One region of the Flavobacterium sp. SOK18b genome, then DNA from elsewhere that is predicted to be linked to it. Evidence: riboswitches for the same ligand, from Rfam matches in the RefSeq annotation. Region 1 holds a riboswitch; each other region holds the start of a gene.
What was found. A riboswitch is a leader RNA that binds a small molecule or an ion and turns the genes downstream of it on or off. The one in region 1 is predicted to bind S-adenosylmethionine.

Region 1 (6,593 bases):
CAAGCTACTTTTGATTCAGCATCAAATGCTAGAAAGTTATCAATTAATGCGTCTGAAATTTGATCTGCAATTTTATCTGGATGTCCTTCGCTCACAGATTCTGACGTAAATAAATAGGCCATAAGTTTTATTATTTTATAAAATTAAGCGAGAAAAAATAATTGCTGAAAAGGACTAAAGGAGCGTTTCTGCTTTAGCATTTTTTCTACTGAGAATACTTCAGTATCCATAATGAATAAGTTTCATTATGAAGAGGTTGCAATCAGTTCAAATTTTTCCTCTGGTAATAGTTTGCAAAGGTATGAAACCATTTTGATTTGCATATAATTCTTAACTTTTTTTTACTATTTTATCTTTTGAAAATATTTTTTGAATTATAAACAAAATTAATACTATTAAAATTTTGTAGTTTAAATAATATTTTCGATATTTGATAATCAAAATAAGTAATCATGAAATCAAGTATTTGCAATGTTTTTAAGGTCGCACAGGAAAATTCCTGAGGGTTGTTTATTGCATAATTTGAACTAAATTATATAGTAAAGCTTCCCAGTATTTGGGAAGCTTTTTTTTTTGAAATACCACAAAGAATAAAAATTTATGAATACACTAAAATGCCAACAAAAAATGAATGCAATAGCGCCTATTTGTGCTGTTGTACTATTTGATAAATCATGACCCGAAAGGACAAGTTTAAAAAACTAAACCCCTTTTGGATACGTATCTAAAAGGGGTTTATTGCTTTTAGTACGAATAGTAATTAACGTAGTTTTTCAAGAAGATTATGGATTGTTAAATTATTTGGTTGAACAGAATAATAAGAAAATAAATATTGATAAAATTTTAATTTTCATAAAAACTGGTATTGATGTTGATACTAATTTTAAAAATAGAATTTCATAATTATTAACCTAAAACAAAAAAAATGAAAAAAAATGACTATTTAACGAAAGGAATCCTGTTATTGAGGAAAGGATTATGGAGAACAAAAAAAAGAAATAATACAAATGTAACGAATGAGCTTATCCATCCTAGATTTGAGATGGCTACCAATGATGTTACAGCACTAAAGACAGTGCCTAATTCATTACTTTTTTTAATGTATTCCAAAGAAAATGATGTCCTTTTTATTTAGGGATTCCAAATGTATTTTAATGAGCGAGAAAATGCATTTTAAATTAGGATTGCTGTTTTAATGGAGTTATGGTCTAAAACGATACATTTCTTTGTTAAAACAGCTTGCTTTTTGCATACTTTTGCGAATACTGCAAAAGTAATTCAGACTAAACTTTGCATAAAAATTTGCTCAGAATAAAAATTAGTGCTTTATTTGCACTCACAAAGTTCACAACAGTATTGAAATGTTATAAAGAAAGGCAGAGGGATTAGACCCGATGAAGCCTTAGCAACCCTTCGATTTATCGGAGAAGGTGCTGCATTCTACCACGCCCATCGTGGAAAGATAACACTAAGAATTTGTCTAGATAACACCTAGCTTTCTTTCTAATATTTCCAAACACAAGTCATAATTATAACAGATTTGCAATTGGAAAATAAACCAACAACAATAACATTACACAATTTCACCACGGAGTCAGGTGTAATTTTTAATGCTCTAAACTTAAGTTATCAAGTTTTTGGGTTGCCATTACATACAGCTCCCATCGTTTTGGTCAATCATGCGCTAACCGGAAATTCACAGGTTGTGGGCGATAACGGTTGGTGGAATGACCTAATTGGCACCAACAAAACTATTGATACTACAAAATATACCGTACTTGCTTTTAACGTTCCTGGAAATGGATTTGATGGAGTTGTAATTGAAAATCATCTTGATTTTACAGCAAGAGATATTGCTAGAATTTTTATAAAAGGCATTCATTTACTTGAGGTTACAAGACTATTCGCCATTATTGGGGGTTCTGTAGGTGGCGGAATTGCATGGGAAATGGTCGCATTAGAACCAACAATAACGCAAAAATTAATTCCTATTGCGACCGATTGGAAAGCTACAGACTGGCTTATTGCCAATTGTTTTTTGCAAGAACAAATTCTGAATAATTCGTCTAAACCCATTCAGGATGCCCGTACACACGCGATGTTATGTTATAGAACTCCAGAATCATTTGCCGCAAAATTTCAGCGAACTACTAATGAAGAGTTAGCCATTTTTAATGTTGAAAGTTGGTTGTTGCATCACGGCGAAAAATTGCAACAGCGTTTTCAATTGGCATCCTATAAAATGATGAATCAATTATTGAAAACCATTGATGTCACTCGCAATAGGTCTTCTTTTGAAAATACAATCCAAACTGTTGAAGCAGAAATTCATATAATAGCCATCAATTCGGATTTGTTTTTTACAGCCAGTGAAAATAAAGCGACTTTTGAGCAACTACAAAAAATAAATAAAAAAGTTAGTTATCAAGAAATAGTTTCCATTCACGGACACGACGCTTTTTTGATAGAATACAAACAATTACACAATTTGCTTCAAGATTTATTCTAAGCTACAAACACACAACACAATGAAAATATTAAAATTTGGAGGTAAATCGTTATCAAATGGTGACGGATTAAATAAAGTTATTGCCATAATAACAGACAAAGTAAATCAAGGAGAAAAAATTGCAATTGTAGTTTCGGCACGTGGTAATGCAACGGATGAGTTGGAACAAATTTTAACCATTGCTTCTCAAAACGGAGATTACAAGCCTCTTTTTGAAGATTTTAAAAAATACCAGCAAGACGTTTATGAAGCTGTTGATTTGTCTGAGGAGTTTACTATTTTAGAAAAATTGTTTGAAGGTGTCAGTTTGATTGGCGATTACAGCAAAAAGATCAAAGACCTTATTTTGTCTAAAGGTGAATTACTTTCGGCAAAATTACTGACGGCCATCCTCATAGAAAATGGAATTCATGCTCGTTTTACAGATACGCGTGAATTGATAAAAACCGATGCTAAATTTGGTGATGCACAACCATTAGAACAACTTTCGAAGAAAAATGTGGTTGCTTTTTTTAAGCAAAACACTGAAAATACAGTAAGTATAATCACAGGTTTTATTGGCTCTACGACCAATAATGATACTACAACTCTAGGAAGAAACGGTAGTAATTACACCGCTTCGTTGATTGCGAATTATTTAAATGCCGAAGAATTACAAAATTACACGCATGTTGATGGAATTTATACTGCCAATCCTGATTTAGTTGTAGATGCGAAGAAAATTGATCACTTATCGTTTAATGAGGCGAATGAGATTGCTAATTTTGGAGCTACTATTTTGCACGCCAAAACTATCATTCCGTTATTAGAAAAAAACATTCCGCTCCGTATTTTAAATACTTTCAATCATGAAAATAAAGGAACTTTAATTACTTCCAATTCTAATAAGGAAGGAATTAAAACGCTTTCGGTTCTTGAAAATGTGGCTTTGGTCAATTTGGAAGGAAGAGGGTTGCTTGGTAAAACAGGTGTCGATGCTCGAATTTTTAGAGTAATGGGCGACAACAATATCAGTGTTAGTATTATTTCGCAAGGTTCATCAGAGCGTGGAATAGGCTTGGTTGTGGCTGCTGACAAAGCAACTACGGCCATGATTGAATTGGAAAAGGAATTCGAAAATGATTTCTATTCGAAAGATGTCAATAAAATAACTGTGGCTGATGATGTAGCTGTCATCTCAATTATTGGGCAGGATTTAAGCACTTTTCACAAACCTTACACGGCTTTAATCAAGAATAAAATTGTTCCGATTCTGTTTAACAATACGGTGACGGGTAAGAATGTGAGTTTGGTTGTTAAAAAATCACAATTGCACAAAGCCTTAAATGTGATTCACGGAGAGATTTTTGGCGTTGCCAAGAAAATAAATATTGCTGTTTTTGGTCACGGTTTGGTGGGCGGCACCTTGATTAATCAAATTTTAGAATCGGCAGCAGCCATCGAAAAAAGAAAAGATATTAAGTTGAATGTTTTTGCGATTGCCAACTCTAAGAATGTTCTCTTGAATAAAAACGGCGTAACGCCCAACTGGAAAAACGAAATTCAAACCAACGGATTCTCGTATACCATTGATGACGTGATTGCCTACGCAAATGAGCATCATTTAGAGAATTTAATTGCCGTTGATAATACAGCAAGTGCTGATTTTGTTACGAATTATATTTCGTTAGTAGAAAATAGTTTCGATTTGATTTCGTCAAACAAAGTGGCCAATACGTTAAGTTATAGTTTTTATAAAAAATTACGAAAAGTTCTGGCAGAAAACCAAAAGACGTATCTTTATGAAACCAATGTTGGAGCAGGATTACCGTTGATTGACACTATTAAATTGTTGCATCTTTCTGGTGAAAACATCACAAAGATTAAAGGCGTTTTCTCGGGAACATTGAGTTATTTGTTCAATAATTTTTCGGCCAAAGACGTGCCGTTTAGCGAGATTTTGAAAGAAGCCATCGATAACGGATATACCGAGCCAGATCCAAGAGAGGATTTATGCGGAAATGATGTAGGACGAAAATTATTGATTTTGGCTAGAGAACTAGATTTGCAAAATGAGTTTGAAGAAATTGCTATTCAAAATTTAATTCCAGAACATTTGCGTAGCGGAGATGTAGGAGAGTTTTTGAATAAATTGACGGAGTTTGATCCTATTTATGCAAAAATAAAAGCAGAACAAAAACCGAATCACGTGTTGCGTTACATTGGAGAATTATCGGGAGATTTGCAAAATGACAAAGGAAATCTAGAAGTAAAATTAGTTTCGGTACCATCAGATACGGCATTAGGCGGATTGAAAGGTTCAGATTCTTTCTTTGAAATTTACACTGAATCGTACGGAGACCGACCAATTGTAATTCAAGGCGCTGGCGCAGGATCAGCAGTAACTGCAAGAGGTGTTTTTGGTGATATTCTAAGGTTGTCTGATAAAGGTTAGTAGAAGTAAACGTTTTCAGTAAACAGTATTTAAATATAAAATCAGTTGTATCCGCGTGAGGAAATCCGCGTTATCAGCGTTCAAAAAATATAGTAATGAAAATAACATTAAACAGAGTAAACGACAATTTCCATTTCGAATTAAAAAACGAAAGAGGGCATTTGGTAAACGTAGATAGCCGTCCTGAATATGGAGGAAACGATATGGGTGCCAGTCCGATGGAATTAGTATTGATGGGAGTTGCGGGGTGTAGTGCCATTGATATGATTTCGATTTTGAAAAAACAACGTCAAGAAATCACGTCTTTCAAAGCTGAGGTTGAAGGCGAAAGAGTTCAGGTTGGAGAAGCAAAACCATTTAAAAATATCCATGTGGTGTTTTATTTAGAAGGTGATATCAAGGAGGACAAAGCCGCAAAAGCTGCACAACTTTCTTTTGAAAAATACTGTTCGGTTTCCAAAACATTAGAACCAACAGCAACCATACATTACAAAGTAGTTTTGAATGGAAGCCCCCTAACCCCCGAAGGGGGAACTAGCAACTAATAGTTGTTGGATAAATATTAAATTTAGTAACAAACAAATCAACCCCAACACAATTCCCCCTTTGGGGGTTAGGGGGCTTATTTATGGAAAATGATAATTTTGGTTTCGAAACCCAAGCCATACGCAATCAGTTAGAAAGAACACAATATTTAGAGCATTCGGTACCGTTGTACCTTACTTCTAGTTTTGTATTTGAAGATGCTGAAGACATGCGTGCCTCATTTGCAGAGGAAAAAGACAGGAATATTTACAGCCGTTACAGCAACCCAAATAACAACGAATTTATTAGCAAAGTATGCGCTATGGAAGGTGCTGCAGCTGGTTTTGCCTTTGCATCAGGTATGGCCGCGGTGTATTCTACTATGGCTGCTCTATTAAGTTCAGGGGATCATATTGTTTCTTCGAGCAGTGTTTTTGGTGCCACGCATTCGTTGTTTATTAATTATTTTCCAAAATGGAACATACAAACCTCGTATTTTGACATCAATCAACCCGAGACTATTGAAGGTTTGATTACGCCTGACACAAAAATTATTTTCGCAGAGTCACCAACCAATCCTGCGGTTGATATCATTGATTTGGAATTGCTAGGAAATATTGCCAAAAAACACAATTTAATTTTAATTATTGACAACTGTTTTGCAACGCCTTATTTGCAGCAACCAATCAAATGGGGAGCGCATTTAGTGGTGCATTCTGCTACCAAATTAATGGACGGTCAAGGTAGAGTTTTGGGCGGAATAACAGTTGGTGATGCTGATCTGATTCAGAAAATCTATTTGTTTTCCCGACTTACAGGACCTTCTTTATCGCCATTTAATGCGTGGGTATTGTCTAAAAGTTTAGAAACATTAGCCATTCGATTAGATAGACATTGCGAAAATGCCTTGAAAGTAGCGGTGTTTTTAGAGAATCATCCTAATGTGAATAAAGTGAAATATCCTTTTTTGAAATCGCATCCTCAGTATGAAATTGCACAAAAGCAAATGAAGTTGGGCGGCAATATTGTTGCTTTTGAAATAAAAGGAGGATTAGAAGCCGGAAGAGCTTTCCTAGATAAAATTAAATTGTGTTCGCTTTCGCCAAATTTAGGAGACACCAGAAC
Region 2 (6,593 bases), on a different contig from region 1:
CGTACAAACCATTCTGTAGCAAGTGAAATAGCAATAATTATGAGTAACCAAATCCAGTCAATTAATGGTGTTTTAACACTATTGCTTTTTTGAATGGCTTTGTATTCTTGGCTATCGAGTAGGGTTTTTATTAATTGTTCTTCTTGATTTGCAAAAAATACTTTTCCACTAGTATGAGTTGCTAATTGGCTTAGTTTTTCAACATCTGAATTTACAAATTGCTTTTCAATATCAAAATCTAAAATTTCAAAACTACCTGTGTAAGATGTTTTAGAATTCAATTCTTGAACTGCAAAATCATAAGATCCTGCCTTTAAACCATCAAGATTGACTTTATAAGTATTGTTCCCTTTAACTAAATCGTAATTTTTAGTTTGCTTATTGCTTTTATTTTTTAAAGAAATAGATAGTCGAGCTTTTTCATCAAACTCATAATTTTTATTAAAAAACTGAGCCGTTATCTCAATAGGTTCTCCTGAGTTGTAAAAACGTTCATGCTCAACCACCAATGATTTTTTGGAATTGTTTGAAGCTAGAAACTGAATAATTTTATCAAGGAATAAATCGTATTTTTCAAAAGATTTGTTAGTCACATGAGACTGTAAACGCCATTTCCAGCTATTCTCTCCCATTAAAAAAGCATTTCTACCGGATTGACTTTCTGCAAAAACCAGTAAAGGCATTTGCGTATCAATTGCTCTAATTCTTGACGATAACAATACGGTAACACCAGCATTTGTAGTTATAGTGCCAAATGGATTTTGAATGGGAGGCAGATTTTCAAAACCAATATTTTCAGCAGCAAACAAATTAAATTGATTATTAAAAACCGGTAAATAATCCTCTTTTTGTCCACTCATTTTAAAATTAAGAGACGTTTGCTGATTGTTCAAAAAATTAAAATCCGTGCTATTACCAGTGATAATAAAGCTGTTAATTTTCAATTTTGTATTGGCATCAAAAACTGATTTAAACTCTGAATTTGGCTGATACAATATCAAAACCGAATATGGTGTTAAATCCTTAATATCGTTTGGTTTAACAACAGTAACTTTACGCTGTACATTAGCTTCTATTGCTCGTTTTAAAGCTCCTAAATCCGGATGATTTATTGCTGAGACTATTGCAATATTTGTTTTTTGATCTATAATATCAACTGCAAAATTCTTTACATTATTAAAGGTGTTTTTTTCTTTTACTTTTGAAGTAATTGTCGCTTTATAAAGTTGAAGTCCAATTTTATCCGCAGGTAAAAACAACGTTAGGGATTGTGTTCGTTTTGAAGGAGAAAAACGCATGCTTTGCTTATTCAAAATAGTTTTTCCTTGAGACAATGAAAAATCAGCATCCATAGTTTTTGAACCTGAATACTGTAAAAACACCTCTACTGGAAATTTATTTTTATGAAAAGCATACTTATTAACATTCAACTGATTGATTTTAAAATCAAGATAAGTAACAGTATCTCCTACTACAAGAGGAAATACCCTATTTGATGGATCAAAACTATAAACATAGTCGTTACCTGATGTTTGATTTCCATCAGTAAGCAAAACCGTTGGGAAAACTGTATTTTTAAATATACTTTTTAGATTGTTCGCTACAAGATCAATATTGGTTTGACTGCCTTTAAAATCAATATTTGATAACGGACTAAAATCCTCAGAAAATTGAAAAACTTGAACGTCAAATTTATCATTCAAAGCCGTATTGCTCTGAATATTTTGGAGAATTGCTTTAGTTTTCTTTTCATTTTTAAGAAAAGCTATAGAACTTGAATTATCAACCACAACAGCAAGAGGCGTCTTTGTGATGACTAAATTATCCCGAGTAATTATTGGATTTAACAATAATAAAAACAGACAAAAAATAGAGGCAAATCGAAAAAAAGCTAAAAACAAACTCAATTTTGACTTGTTTTTAGCTTTATATAAATATTGAAAATATGACAATATGCCCGCTATTAATAATGATAAAACTAATAGTAGCAAGGTAGATGTTGTCATGTAGTGTTTATTAAAATATTTTAAATTTGAAAACTTAAATGTAATCCAGAATTCAATAAAAGTGTAGAATGAATTAAATACTCATTTCACTAACCTAGGTAAGCATTCCTCCACACACATTCAATACTTGCCCTGTTACATAAGCACTCATATCTGATGCAAAGAAAAGACAAGCGTTAGCTACATCTTCGGTAGAACCACCTCTTTTTAACGGAATTCCATCTCTCCAGCCTTTTACAACATCCTCATTTAGTTTGGCAGTCATTTCAGTTTCAATAAATCCAGGTGCAATTACATTACAACGAATATTACGAGATCCTAATTCCAGTGCTACAGACTTTGAAAAACCAATAACTCCAGCCTTAGATGCCGCATAGTTCGTTTGTCCTGCATTACCTTTTACACCTACTACTGAACTCATATTAATAATCGATCCGGCACGTTGCTTTAAAAAAGTACGTTGAATCGCTTTTGTCATATTAAAAACTGATTTCAAATTCACATCCATCACGTTGTCAAAATCTTCTTCAGACATACGCATCAATAAATTATCTTTTGTGATTCCAGCGTTATTAATCAATACGTCAACCGTTCCAAAATCAGCCAAAACAGCATCCACAAATGTTTGCGCTTCGTTAAAATCTGCAGCGTTTGATTGATATCCTTTTGCTTTAATACCTAGAGCGTTTAACTCATTTTCTAAAGCCATCGCAGATTCTACTGATGAACTATATGTAAAAGCAACATTGGCTCCATGTTTAGCAAAAATTTCTGCAATCCCTTTTCCAATTCCGCGACTTGCGCCTGTGATAATGGCAACTTTTCCTTCTAGTAATTTCATATTCAAAAATTAGTTTATTTTTTATTTGAAGCTATTCCTGCTATTCACTGCAATCTTTTAGGTCCGCTGTCGCGTACCCAAAAGGATTTCCGTTGCTATCAGGGCTAAAAACGACTTGCCAAATATATACTATTTCCTTTTTTAAAAAAAATTTAGCTTTGATTATGAACAATAATTTTTACAATTAAACCTTCAAAAAACGATATGCTAGTTTATCCCAAAAAGCAGCATAAATGGCAATCAATGTAAATACTAGCAAAAACAAATGATACCACGCATTACTTAAAATATCTATAAAATTTAATTTACCATTTGCATAGTTTAATATCAACAATATCTGAGCACCATATGGCAATATCCCTTGTATTACACACGAAAAAATATCTAATATAGTAGCCGATTTTTTAGCACTCAACCCATATTCATCATTAATTTCCTTTGCTATGGGCCCCGTAATAACAATAGAAACCGTATTATTTGCAATAGCTAAATTTGCAAAACCTACTAAAACACCAATTCCTGTTTGTGCTGATTTTTTACTTTTAATTCTTTTCTTTATCTGATTCAAAACCCATGTTATACCACCAGCCTTGTCCACCATAGCTGCTAATCCACCTGTAAGCATTGAAAGTAGAAAAATATCGGTCATGCTCGTAAATCCTTCATAAATTTTCTGAGTAAACTCCATTACTGTAAAAGAATCATTATAAAAACCAATAAAACCCGCAATTATGGTACCTAATAGTAAGGTGTAAAAAACGTTGACACCTACAACTGCTAAAATTATCACTAAAACATAAGGCAAGATAGCCCATAATGAATAATCACTTTTTGCAATATCCACAGAAATAACATCTGAATTAAATCCCAAATAAAAGAAAATTAAAATAGTAACAATTGCCGCCGGAAGTGCGATAAACAAATTGATCTTAAACTTATCTTTTAAATCACAACCTAGGGATTGAGTGGCAGCTATAGTAGTATCTGATATCATTGATAAATTATCTCCTAGCATAGAGCCACCAAGTAAAGCGCCTGCTATCAATGGCATAGAAGCACCACTTTTATCAGCAAGTGATATAGCAATAGGTCCTATTGCAACTATAGCTCCAACAGATGTACCTGTAGCAGTTGATAAAAACGAGGCTATCAAGAAAATTCCCAGTGGAAAATACGCTACATCAATGGTATTAATACCTAGGTTCACTACTGCATCAACTCCACCCATTGCCTTACTAACAACTGCAAAAGCGCCTGCAAATAAATAAATCAAACACATGGTTATAATTTTACTATCACCACAACCAGCAATTAAAGTATCAACTTTGTCTTCTGTACTGTTTTTAAATAAAATAAAAGCAGCAACAATGCCTACCAAAACAGCAACAGGAGAAGGAAAAGCATAAAAATCATTAAGTAAAATACCTGCTCCTAAAAAAGTAAAAATAAAAATAAATAGCGGAATCAATGCAAAAGGATTTCCAGATTCCTTAGTAAACTTTGTCATAAAAATAATTTTAAATTAAGCGTTATGACGAAAAACAAAGCTGGTATTGGGAATGTAAACAACATTTTTTCCAAAAGATTTGGCTTATCGTTTTAGCACCTTGCTTGTTGTTGCAGGTTGCTATCCTATTTAAGGATTCGTGATAACGGGTGCAAAAGTAATTAAAATTTTATCATATATTAAACAAACACTCTGAAATTTAAAATATTATGCAATATTTAACAAACGGAAATTTATTGTAAAATCAACAATTTATCAAAAAAAAGAGTTGTAAAATTAAATATTATCGTTAATTAAACTATTTTTGATAAACATAGTCTAATAAACATCCAAATAAAAGATATAATTATTGAAATATTAACACTAGTAGAATATTTATGAAAAAAGTTTTATTAATAATATGTTTAATTTTCGCTTCAAGTTGCAGTAAAAATGACGATGCAAATAACTATGTAGCAATCGATCCCTATCCTAATATTACAACAACATTTACCGGAAAAATAAATGTTAACAAACTGGATAATTATGCTAGTCAAACAATTCCTAATTATATAACTAAAGACAATACTGCAGGGAACCCCATTACAGATAAAGGCGCAACATTAGGTCGGGTTTTATTTTACGATAAGAATCTGTCATCAAAAAACACAATTTCATGTTCTTCATGTCACATACAAGCAAATGCTTTTGGAGATGTTGCAGCAGCTAGTACTGGAGTAAACGGGACAACTAGTAGACACTCCATGAGATTAATAAATACTAGATTTTCAAATGAAAATAAATTCTTTTGGGATGAGAGAGCTTCAACTTTAGAAAATCAAGTAACCCAACCTATTCAAGATCATATTGAAATGGGGTTTAGCGGGACATTAGGCGATGGCAACTTTACTGCATTAATTACTAAACTACAAAACATAGGATATTATAAAGAATTGTTCAAGTTTGTATATGGATCAGAAGATATTACCGAAAATAAAATTCAGTTAGCATTATCACAATTTGTAAGAAGTATTCAATCATTCGATGCGAAATATGATGCTGGCCGAGCACTTGTTGCAAATGACAATCAACAGTTTCCTAATTTTACTGCACAAGAAAACCAAGGTAAAAACTTATTTTTAACACCTCCAGTATTTGATGCTACTGGAAATAGAATTGCTGGAGGAGTAGGCTGCGCAGGTTGTCATCAAGCTCCTGAATTTAGTATTGACCCAAACAGTAGAAATAATGGAATAATCGGGATACTAAATGGAAATGGAATTGACATCACAAATACTAAATCTCCATCACTTAGAGACTTGGTAAAAGCAGATGGAAGTAGCAATGGAGCTTTCATGCATACCGCAAATTTGAATACGCTTCAAAATGTAATAGGCCATTACGGCACAATAAACCTAGCCCCTGGAAATACAAATCTAGATCCTAGGTTAAGGCCAAATGGTTTTGGTCAAAAATTGAATTTAACAGCCACAGAAGTAGATGCTTTAATCGCCTTTGTAAAAACCTTAACTGGAACAAATGTCTATGTAGACGCAAAATGGTCAACACCTTTCAAATAATAAAAAAGTCCCCAAATATACCTTTGGGGACTTTTAATTATTAATCAAAATGAACTTAGAAAGCTACATTCCATCTTGGTAATTTTCCATTTTCATCAAAGAAATTTTGTAAAATTACACCTTCAACTGCAGTTGGAATTCCTTTTGAGTCTGTATTAAATGTTTCATACCAAACTACTTCAAGTGTGGTGATATCTTCAATTTTCATTTGTGCAGGCCAAGAATATTTTCTTCCCGTTTTTGCAAATTGATGACCTTCAACAATTTTTTCGTTAAGACCACCGTTTTTAATTTTCAAGGTTCCATTATTTTGAACAGTTCCTGTAGAACCTACCATAATTAACTCTTTTGAATCACCTATAGCATATACTAAAAATACACCCGATCCATCCGAAGCATTGCAAACTTCAGCAAGACTATCTTCGATTGTGAAAGAAAATTGATTGGTAACTTTGAATTTTTCTAATTCTTTGTACATATATATTATTTATTAGGAACTAGCCATGAACATTACCTTACAAGTTGTAAAATAAACCATAACAAGTTCATTTGTATTTTATTGATTTTGATATAAAATCAGATTTTCAATAAAGTGCAAAGGTATTTTTTTTAATTCTATTTATCATAAAAAAGCCTCACAAATTGTGAGGCTTTACTATTATTTAGAAAAAGCTTAGATT
Region 3 (6,593 bases), on a different contig from region 1:
TTTGACGTATGCTCCCAAAAAAGCGATTAAGATTTTTGTAGGCAAACGCAAAGGCTGTCATGAATATTCGCAAGATCAAATCAACCAATTGATTGTAGACAATGCCTTGACGTACGGACATGTAGTTCGCTTAAAAGGAGGTGATCCTTTTATTTTTGGCCGTGGAAGTGAAGAAATTGACTTTATAGAAAGTTTTGGCATACCTACATCTGTGGTGCCTGGAATTTCATCCTCGATTGCTGTTCCGGCTTATCAAGGGATTTCATTGACCAAAAGAGGCGTTTCTGAAAGTTTTTGGGTAATTACAGGAACAACTTCTGATCGAAAATTATCAAATGATGTGGCTTTGGCTGCACAATCATCAGCAACGGTAGTTATTTTAATGGGAATGAGCAAACTCACTCAGATTATCGATTTGTTCCAAAAAGAATCTAAAGGAGAAACACCGGTTGCCATTATTCAAAACGGAACGACCGCTCAGGAGAAAATTGGCGTGGGAACCATCAACAACATTGAGAAAGTGGTTGCAGAGCAACAATTAAGTTCACCTGCCATAATCGTCATTGGCGAGGTGGTTAAAGAGAGCAATAAATTAAAAGGCTTTTATGAAGAATTCATAGCGAAAGAAATTCGTAAATAACAGTTCCGTAGGAACGGATAATATTGTAGCGTCGGGTTTCAACCCGATGATAACGGTAATGATGGCATTATGATTAATACGATGATGAATGATAAAAAAGGTTGATTTTTAACCCAATGTTGCCGAAAACGAATTCTATTGATTAATAACGAATTCCAATTTAAAGAATTAAAATAAAAGTGGAAAGAAACGAATTATATCCTATTTTTTTAAAATTACACAACCTCAATGTGCTCATTGTGGGTGGCGGAAATGTGGGTTTAGAAAAACTATCGTTTCTGTTGAAATCCAGTCCCAATGCCAATGTTGAGGTAGTAGCACCCTGGTTTTTACCAGAATTAGAAACCTTGGCTGCAAGCCATCCAACAGTGAAGTTGACTTATAAAAAATTCAATCGCTGGATGCTCCGCAAACGCCACATGGTGATTGCCTGCACCGATGATTTGAAGGTGAACAAAAGGATTTATGATTTATCCCGAAAAAGATATTTGATTTGTAATATTGCTGATACACCGCCATTGTGTGATTATTATTTGGGCGGAATTGTAACCAAAGGGAATGTGAAAATTGCCATTTCAACCAACGGGAAATCACCCACTACAGCCAAACGACTGCGAGAGTTTTTTGAAGAAATAATTCCAAACGATATCAATAAAATGGTCGAGAATCTCAATGAATACCGAAAAACATTGAAAGGAAATTTTGAGGAAAAAGTTCAAAAAATGAATGAAATCACAGAGACGCTCAAAGCAAAGTAAGCACAAAACACAATCTTAAGTTCATAGAAAAAAGATAAAATGTAATAGTTCTTAATAATCAGTTTCTGTTTTTTTAACTAAACAGAATAGTGATATTTGTACTCAATTATAATTAAAAGGATTGAGCGCCTAGATTCAATACAATAACATAGATAAACACAATTAACAATTTCCATAACAGCCTACAATTACAACTGAAGGCAAAACATAGGATACTAAATTAAATCAAAATGATTAAAACAGACATACTCATTATTGGCGCGGGGCCAACAGGTTTATTTGCAGTTTTTGAAGCAGGATTATTAAAATTAAAATGTCATATATTAGATGCTTTGCCACAAGCAGGTGGGCAGTTATCAGAGTTATATCCTAAAAAACCTATTTATGATATTCCTGGATTTCCAGAAGTATTGGCTGGTGATTTAGTAGATAATTTAATGGAGCAAATCAAGCAGTTCGAACCAGGGTTTACCTTGGGTGAACGTGCCGAAACCATCGAAAAACAAGAAGACGGAACATTTATTGTGACTTCAAACAAAGGCAAGAAATTCCATGCGCCAGTTATTGCTATTGCTGGTGGATTAGGTAGTTTTGAACCAAGAAAACCATTGATTGAAGACATCGAATTCTACGAAGACAAAGGAATTAAATACTTCATCAAAAACCCAGAAAAATTCCGTGACAAGCGCGTAGTTATCGCTGGAGGTGGCGATTCGGCTCTAGATTGGAGTATCTTTTTGTCAAACGTAGCTTCAGAAGTGACTTTGATTCACCGTCGCAACGAGTTTCGTGGTGCTTTAGACTCTGTAGAAAAAGTACAAGAGCTAAAGACTTCTGGTAAAATAAAAATGATTACACCAGGTGAAGTAGTAGGTTTAAAAGGTGCCGAACATCTTGAGGCAGTTGTAGTCGAGGAAAATGGCGCACAACGCACCATCGAAACCGATTATTTTATTCCGCTTTTTGGTCTTACTCCAAAGTTAGGTCCTATCGGCGACTGGGGATTAGAAATCGAAAAAAATGCCATCAAAGTAAACAACGCCTTAGATTACCAAACCAACATTCCTGGAATTTTCGCCATTGGAGACGTAAATACCTATCCAGGAAAATTAAAATTAATCTTGTGTGGATTCCATGAAGCCACTTTAATGTGTCAAGCGGCCTACCAAATCATTAATCCAGGTAAGCGCTATGTTTTAAAATATACTACCGTTTCAGGCGTAGATGGTTTTGACGGAACTCGTAAAGAAGCTCCAAAAGCCGTAGTAAAAGCAATCGTATAAAAAAGCTATTGAGTCAAAAAGGTTCTGAGTTGCTAAGTTCATTAAAAAGCTTAGTAATTCAGAACTTTTTTTTTGCTTAGACAATTAGCCTCTCAGAATCTTTAAAAAAACACTTGCAATTGTTAGCACTATGTCGTTACTTTGCACTGTTCCTATATTTATTGAAAGTTATCACGAAAGGCGGAGGGAAAGACCCAATGAAACCTTAGCAACCCTTTATTTTTTAAAGAAGGTGCTACATTCTACTTTATACAACCAGTATCAAAGATAGATAACACAAGAATACTTCTACAGTATTTCTCAAACCTTTTCTTGACAACATATCGAATTTTTTAGAGCAGATTAATGGCGCTTTTCAGTCATAATCGTTCCCGCTTTCCGTTACAATCTTTTATTTTTTAAAGAAAAAAATAAAAGGATTTTCACTGCAATCGGGGCTATAAAGAAAAATTGGGAACTTTTGGAAATACTAATCAAAAGTAAAAATCACAATTTCAAATTGTGATTTACAAGAAATAAAAAGTTATGTCAAGCATTCACGAAGCCATTACAAAAAACATCCTCATCCTTGATGGAGCTATGGGAACCATGTTGCAACGTTACAATTTCTCCGAAGAAGATTTTAGAGGAGAACGTTTCAAGGATTTTCCGCATTCGCTAAAAGGAAACAATGATTTATTGTCGCTCACGCAGCCACAAGCTATAAAAGACGTTCACGCCGCATATTTTGAAGCTGGAGCTGATATTGTTGAAACCAATACTTTCTCAGGAACCACTATCGGTATGGCTGATTACTATCTTGAAGAATATGTATATGAATTGAACTATGAGTCGGCCAAAATTGCCCGCGAAGTAGCCGATGAATTTACCACCAAAAATCCAGACAAACCTCGTTTTGTAGCGGGTTCCATTGGACCCACGAATAGAACAGCAAGCATGTCACCAGATGTAAACGATCCCGGTTACAGAGCCGTAACTTTTGATGATTTACGCATCGCGTACAAGCAACAAGTAGAAGCGCTTATGGATGGTGGTTGCGATTTACTTTTGGTAGAAACTATTTTTGATACTTTAAATGCCAAAGCAGCGCTTTTTGCTATTGAAGAAGTAAAAGACGAACGCAATCTTGATATTCCTATTATGGTCTCCGGAACAATTACTGATGCTTCCGGAAGAACACTTTCGGGACAAACGGTTGAGGCTTTTTTAGTTTCGGTGTCGCACATACCGTTGTTGAGTGTAGGATTCAATTGCGCCCTTGGTGCCGATTTACTCAAGCCGTATTTACAAACCTTGTCGCAAAACACATCGTTCAACGTATCGGCCCATCCTAATGCAGGATTGCCCAACGCCTTTGGAGAATACGACGAAACACCAGAACAAATGCAAGCTTTTATCAAAGAATATCTCGATGATAATTTGGTCAACATCATAGGGGGTTGTTGCGGAACAACACCAGCCCACATCAAGTTAATTGCCGATATCGCAAAGGAATACAAACCGAGGGTTTCAACTGCAGTGATGTAATGTTAAGATAATTTAGTTTATTAAAAATGGAGGAAAAGACTATTGATAATTTTAAGAATTTGAAATGGGTACTGCTATGCTCTCTTACCTTGGCAACAATATATATATTATTTGATATCTCTAGAAAAACAAAGTTTGAAAAGTACAAAGAAACATTTAAGGGCGAAGCAATTGGTTTAACAACGAGGTTTAAACAGGTCGGTAAACGAAGGGTTTTAATTTATTGCTTTTATGTGGATGGTAAGGTTATGTCTAAGAGAAATACGATGGGAGGAGATGAAATTTTAAACAAGTTTTACAAAGTGAAGTATGACTTAAATAATCCGAAAGGGAATTATATTTTTTTAGATAAAGAATTGAAGCCCGATTCCCTTACTCTTGTTAAAAATGGTTTTACTTGGACTAAATATTATGTATACGATGGAAATGTAACTAGTCGATATCTAGAAAAATCAAAATGGCAGTGATCGCGATTATTGGATTTTATTACAATGCATCTATTACGCAAGTCAAAGGAAGTATTGGTGAGTAAAATAGTTTTATTCGTTTGCGAGCGCGAGCGCCCCGCTGGTGCACATAAAATAGGCAGGAAAAGAATTTTAAGAAAAAATAATAAGCACGAGCGTGACGCTAGCGCTAGCAGCAGAGCAACTTGTTTAGATTCTTCGTTCCTCAAAATGACAAAATTGAAGAATAAAGAAACGGAAGAATCAACAAAAAAAAAGTGTGTTGTTAGCACAATGCCCGCGTGAGGGATAGTAGTGGAAAGCCCGCAGATCAATGGAGTGCTAACGGAATTGATTGAGGACTTGAAACGAATAGCCCGACCCGACTTTTTTTGGAGGGACACGCCCGAAAAAGAATTGAAATAAGATGGTAAGGTTTCGAAAACTTTGCATTAAATAAAAAAATAAAAACTCATTCTAAGTTTCTTAGAAATGGAGTAACTCAAAATAAAGAAATGGCAGAAAAAAGAAGAAACCTAGTATTAGCAGGATTGGAACCCCTAATCATTACGCCGGAAAGTGTATTTGTGAATGTGGGGGAACGAACCAATGTGACGGGTTCGAGAAAATTTCTTCGATTGATTAAGGAAGAAAAATACGATGAGGCGCTTGATATTGCGCGCCAGCAAGTAGAAGGTGGAGCACAAATCATTGATATCAATATGGATGAGGGAATGCTCGATGGCGCATATGCGATGACAAAATTCCTGAATTTGATTGCGGCTGAGCCGGATATTTCGCGCGTACCCATTATGATTGATAGCTCGAAATGGGAAATCATTGAGGCGGGTTTGAAAGTCGTACAAGGGAAATGTGTTGTGAATTCGATTTCGTTGAAAGAAGGCGAAGAAGCTTTTATTCACCATGCTAAACTGATAAAGCGTTATGGTGCGGCGGTAATTGTGATGGCTTTTGACGAAGTGGGTCAAGCGGATAATTACGAAAGGCGTGTTGAAATTTGTCAGCGTTCGTATGATATTTTAGTGGGAATTGGATTTCCGCCACAAGATATCATCTTCGATTTGAATATTTTCCCAGTGGCAACAGGTATGGAAGAGCACCGCTTAAATGCGTTGGATTTCTTTAGAGGAACCAAGTGGGTTCGCGAAAATTTACCTCACGCACATATCAGTGGTGGGGTGAGTAACGTTTCGTTTTCGTTTAGAGGAAACGATACGGTTCGTGAGGCGATGCACTCGGTTTTCTTGTACCATGCCATTCAAAACGGAATGACAATGGGGATTGTAAATCCAGAAATGTTATCGATTTATGATGAGATTCCGAAAGATTTATTGGAGCATGTTGAAGATGTGATTCTGGACAGACGCGACGATGCGACAGAACGTTTGCTCGATTTTGCGGAGAATGTAAAAGGCGACGGATCCAAAACAAATGAAAAGGCGGTATTAGAATGGCGTTCAGGAACCGTTCAAGAAAGAATCACGCACTCGTTAGTAAAAGGAGTGGATGCGTTTATTGAAGAAGATGTTGAAGAAGCGCGACAAGCTGCTACAAAACCCATTGAGGTGATCGAAATCAACTTGATGACGGGAATGAATGTCGTGGGTGATTTGTTTGGTTCGGGTAAAATGTTTTTGCCACAAGTGGTGAAATCGGCACGTGTAATGAAAAAAGCAGTGGCGTATTTATTGCCTTTTATTGAAGCGGCTAAGCAAGTTGGCGACAAATCTGGTAACGGAAAAATCCTGATGGCTACCGTAAAAGGTGATGTTCACGATATCGGAAAAAATATAGTTTCGGTGGTATTGGCTTGTAATAATTATGAGATTGTCGATTTAGGTGTAATGGTGCCTCCAGAAAAAATCATTGCTGCAGCTATTGAGCACGAAGTAGATATTATTGGATTGAGCGGATTGAT

Region 2: linked by a shared signal. The riboswitch ahead of DNC80_RS11945 (Na+/H+ antiporter NhaC family protein) and the one ahead of DNC80_RS04415 (alpha/beta fold hydrolase) in region 1 are both predicted to bind S-adenosylmethionine.
Region 3: linked by a shared signal. The riboswitch ahead of DNC80_RS12635 (homocysteine S-methyltransferase family protein) and the one ahead of DNC80_RS04415 (alpha/beta fold hydrolase) in region 1 are both predicted to bind S-adenosylmethionine.

The regions. Positions count from the first base shown of each region.
Region 1 covers NZ_QKNZ01000019.1:40,097-46,689, forward strand. The annotation lists gene metK (methionine adenosyltransferase) at 1-122, opposite strand, end outside; gene DNC80_RS04410 (hypothetical protein) at 926-1,135, shown strand; SAM riboswitch class I at 1,362-1,469, shown strand; gene DNC80_RS04415 (alpha/beta fold hydrolase) at 1,547-2,509, shown strand; gene thrA (bifunctional aspartate kinase/homoserine dehydrogenase I) at 2,529-4,943, shown strand; gene DNC80_RS04425 (OsmC family protein) at 5,039-5,488, shown strand; gene DNC80_RS04430 (PLP-dependent aspartate aminotransferase family protein) at 5,572-6,593, shown strand, end outside.
Region 2 covers NZ_QKNZ01000079.1:48,413-55,005, forward strand. The annotation lists gene DNC80_RS11935 (hypothetical protein) at 1-2,006, opposite strand, end outside; gene fabG (3-oxoacyl-[acyl-carrier-protein] reductase) at 2,101-2,847, opposite strand; gene DNC80_RS11945 (Na+/H+ antiporter NhaC family protein) at 3,032-4,354, opposite strand; SAM-I-IV-variant riboswitch at 4,409-4,505, opposite strand; gene DNC80_RS11950 (cytochrome-c peroxidase) at 4,732-5,913, shown strand; gene DNC80_RS11955 (hypothetical protein) at 5,969-6,391, opposite strand; gene sucD (succinate--CoA ligase subunit alpha) at 6,592-6,593, opposite strand, start outside.
Region 3 covers NZ_QKNZ01000088.1:32,363-38,955, reverse strand. The annotation lists gene cobA (uroporphyrinogen-III C-methyltransferase) at 1-640, shown strand, start outside; gene DNC80_RS12645 (bifunctional precorrin-2 dehydrogenase/sirohydrochlorin ferrochelatase) at 820-1,398, shown strand; gene DNC80_RS12640 (NAD(P)/FAD-dependent oxidoreductase) at 1,629-2,681, shown strand; SAM riboswitch class I at 2,847-2,959, shown strand; gene DNC80_RS12635 (homocysteine S-methyltransferase family protein) at 3,207-4,208, shown strand; gene DNC80_RS12630 (hypothetical protein) at 4,235-4,675, shown strand; gene DNC80_RS12625 (vitamin B12 dependent-methionine synthase activation domain-containing protein) at 5,170-6,593, shown strand, end outside.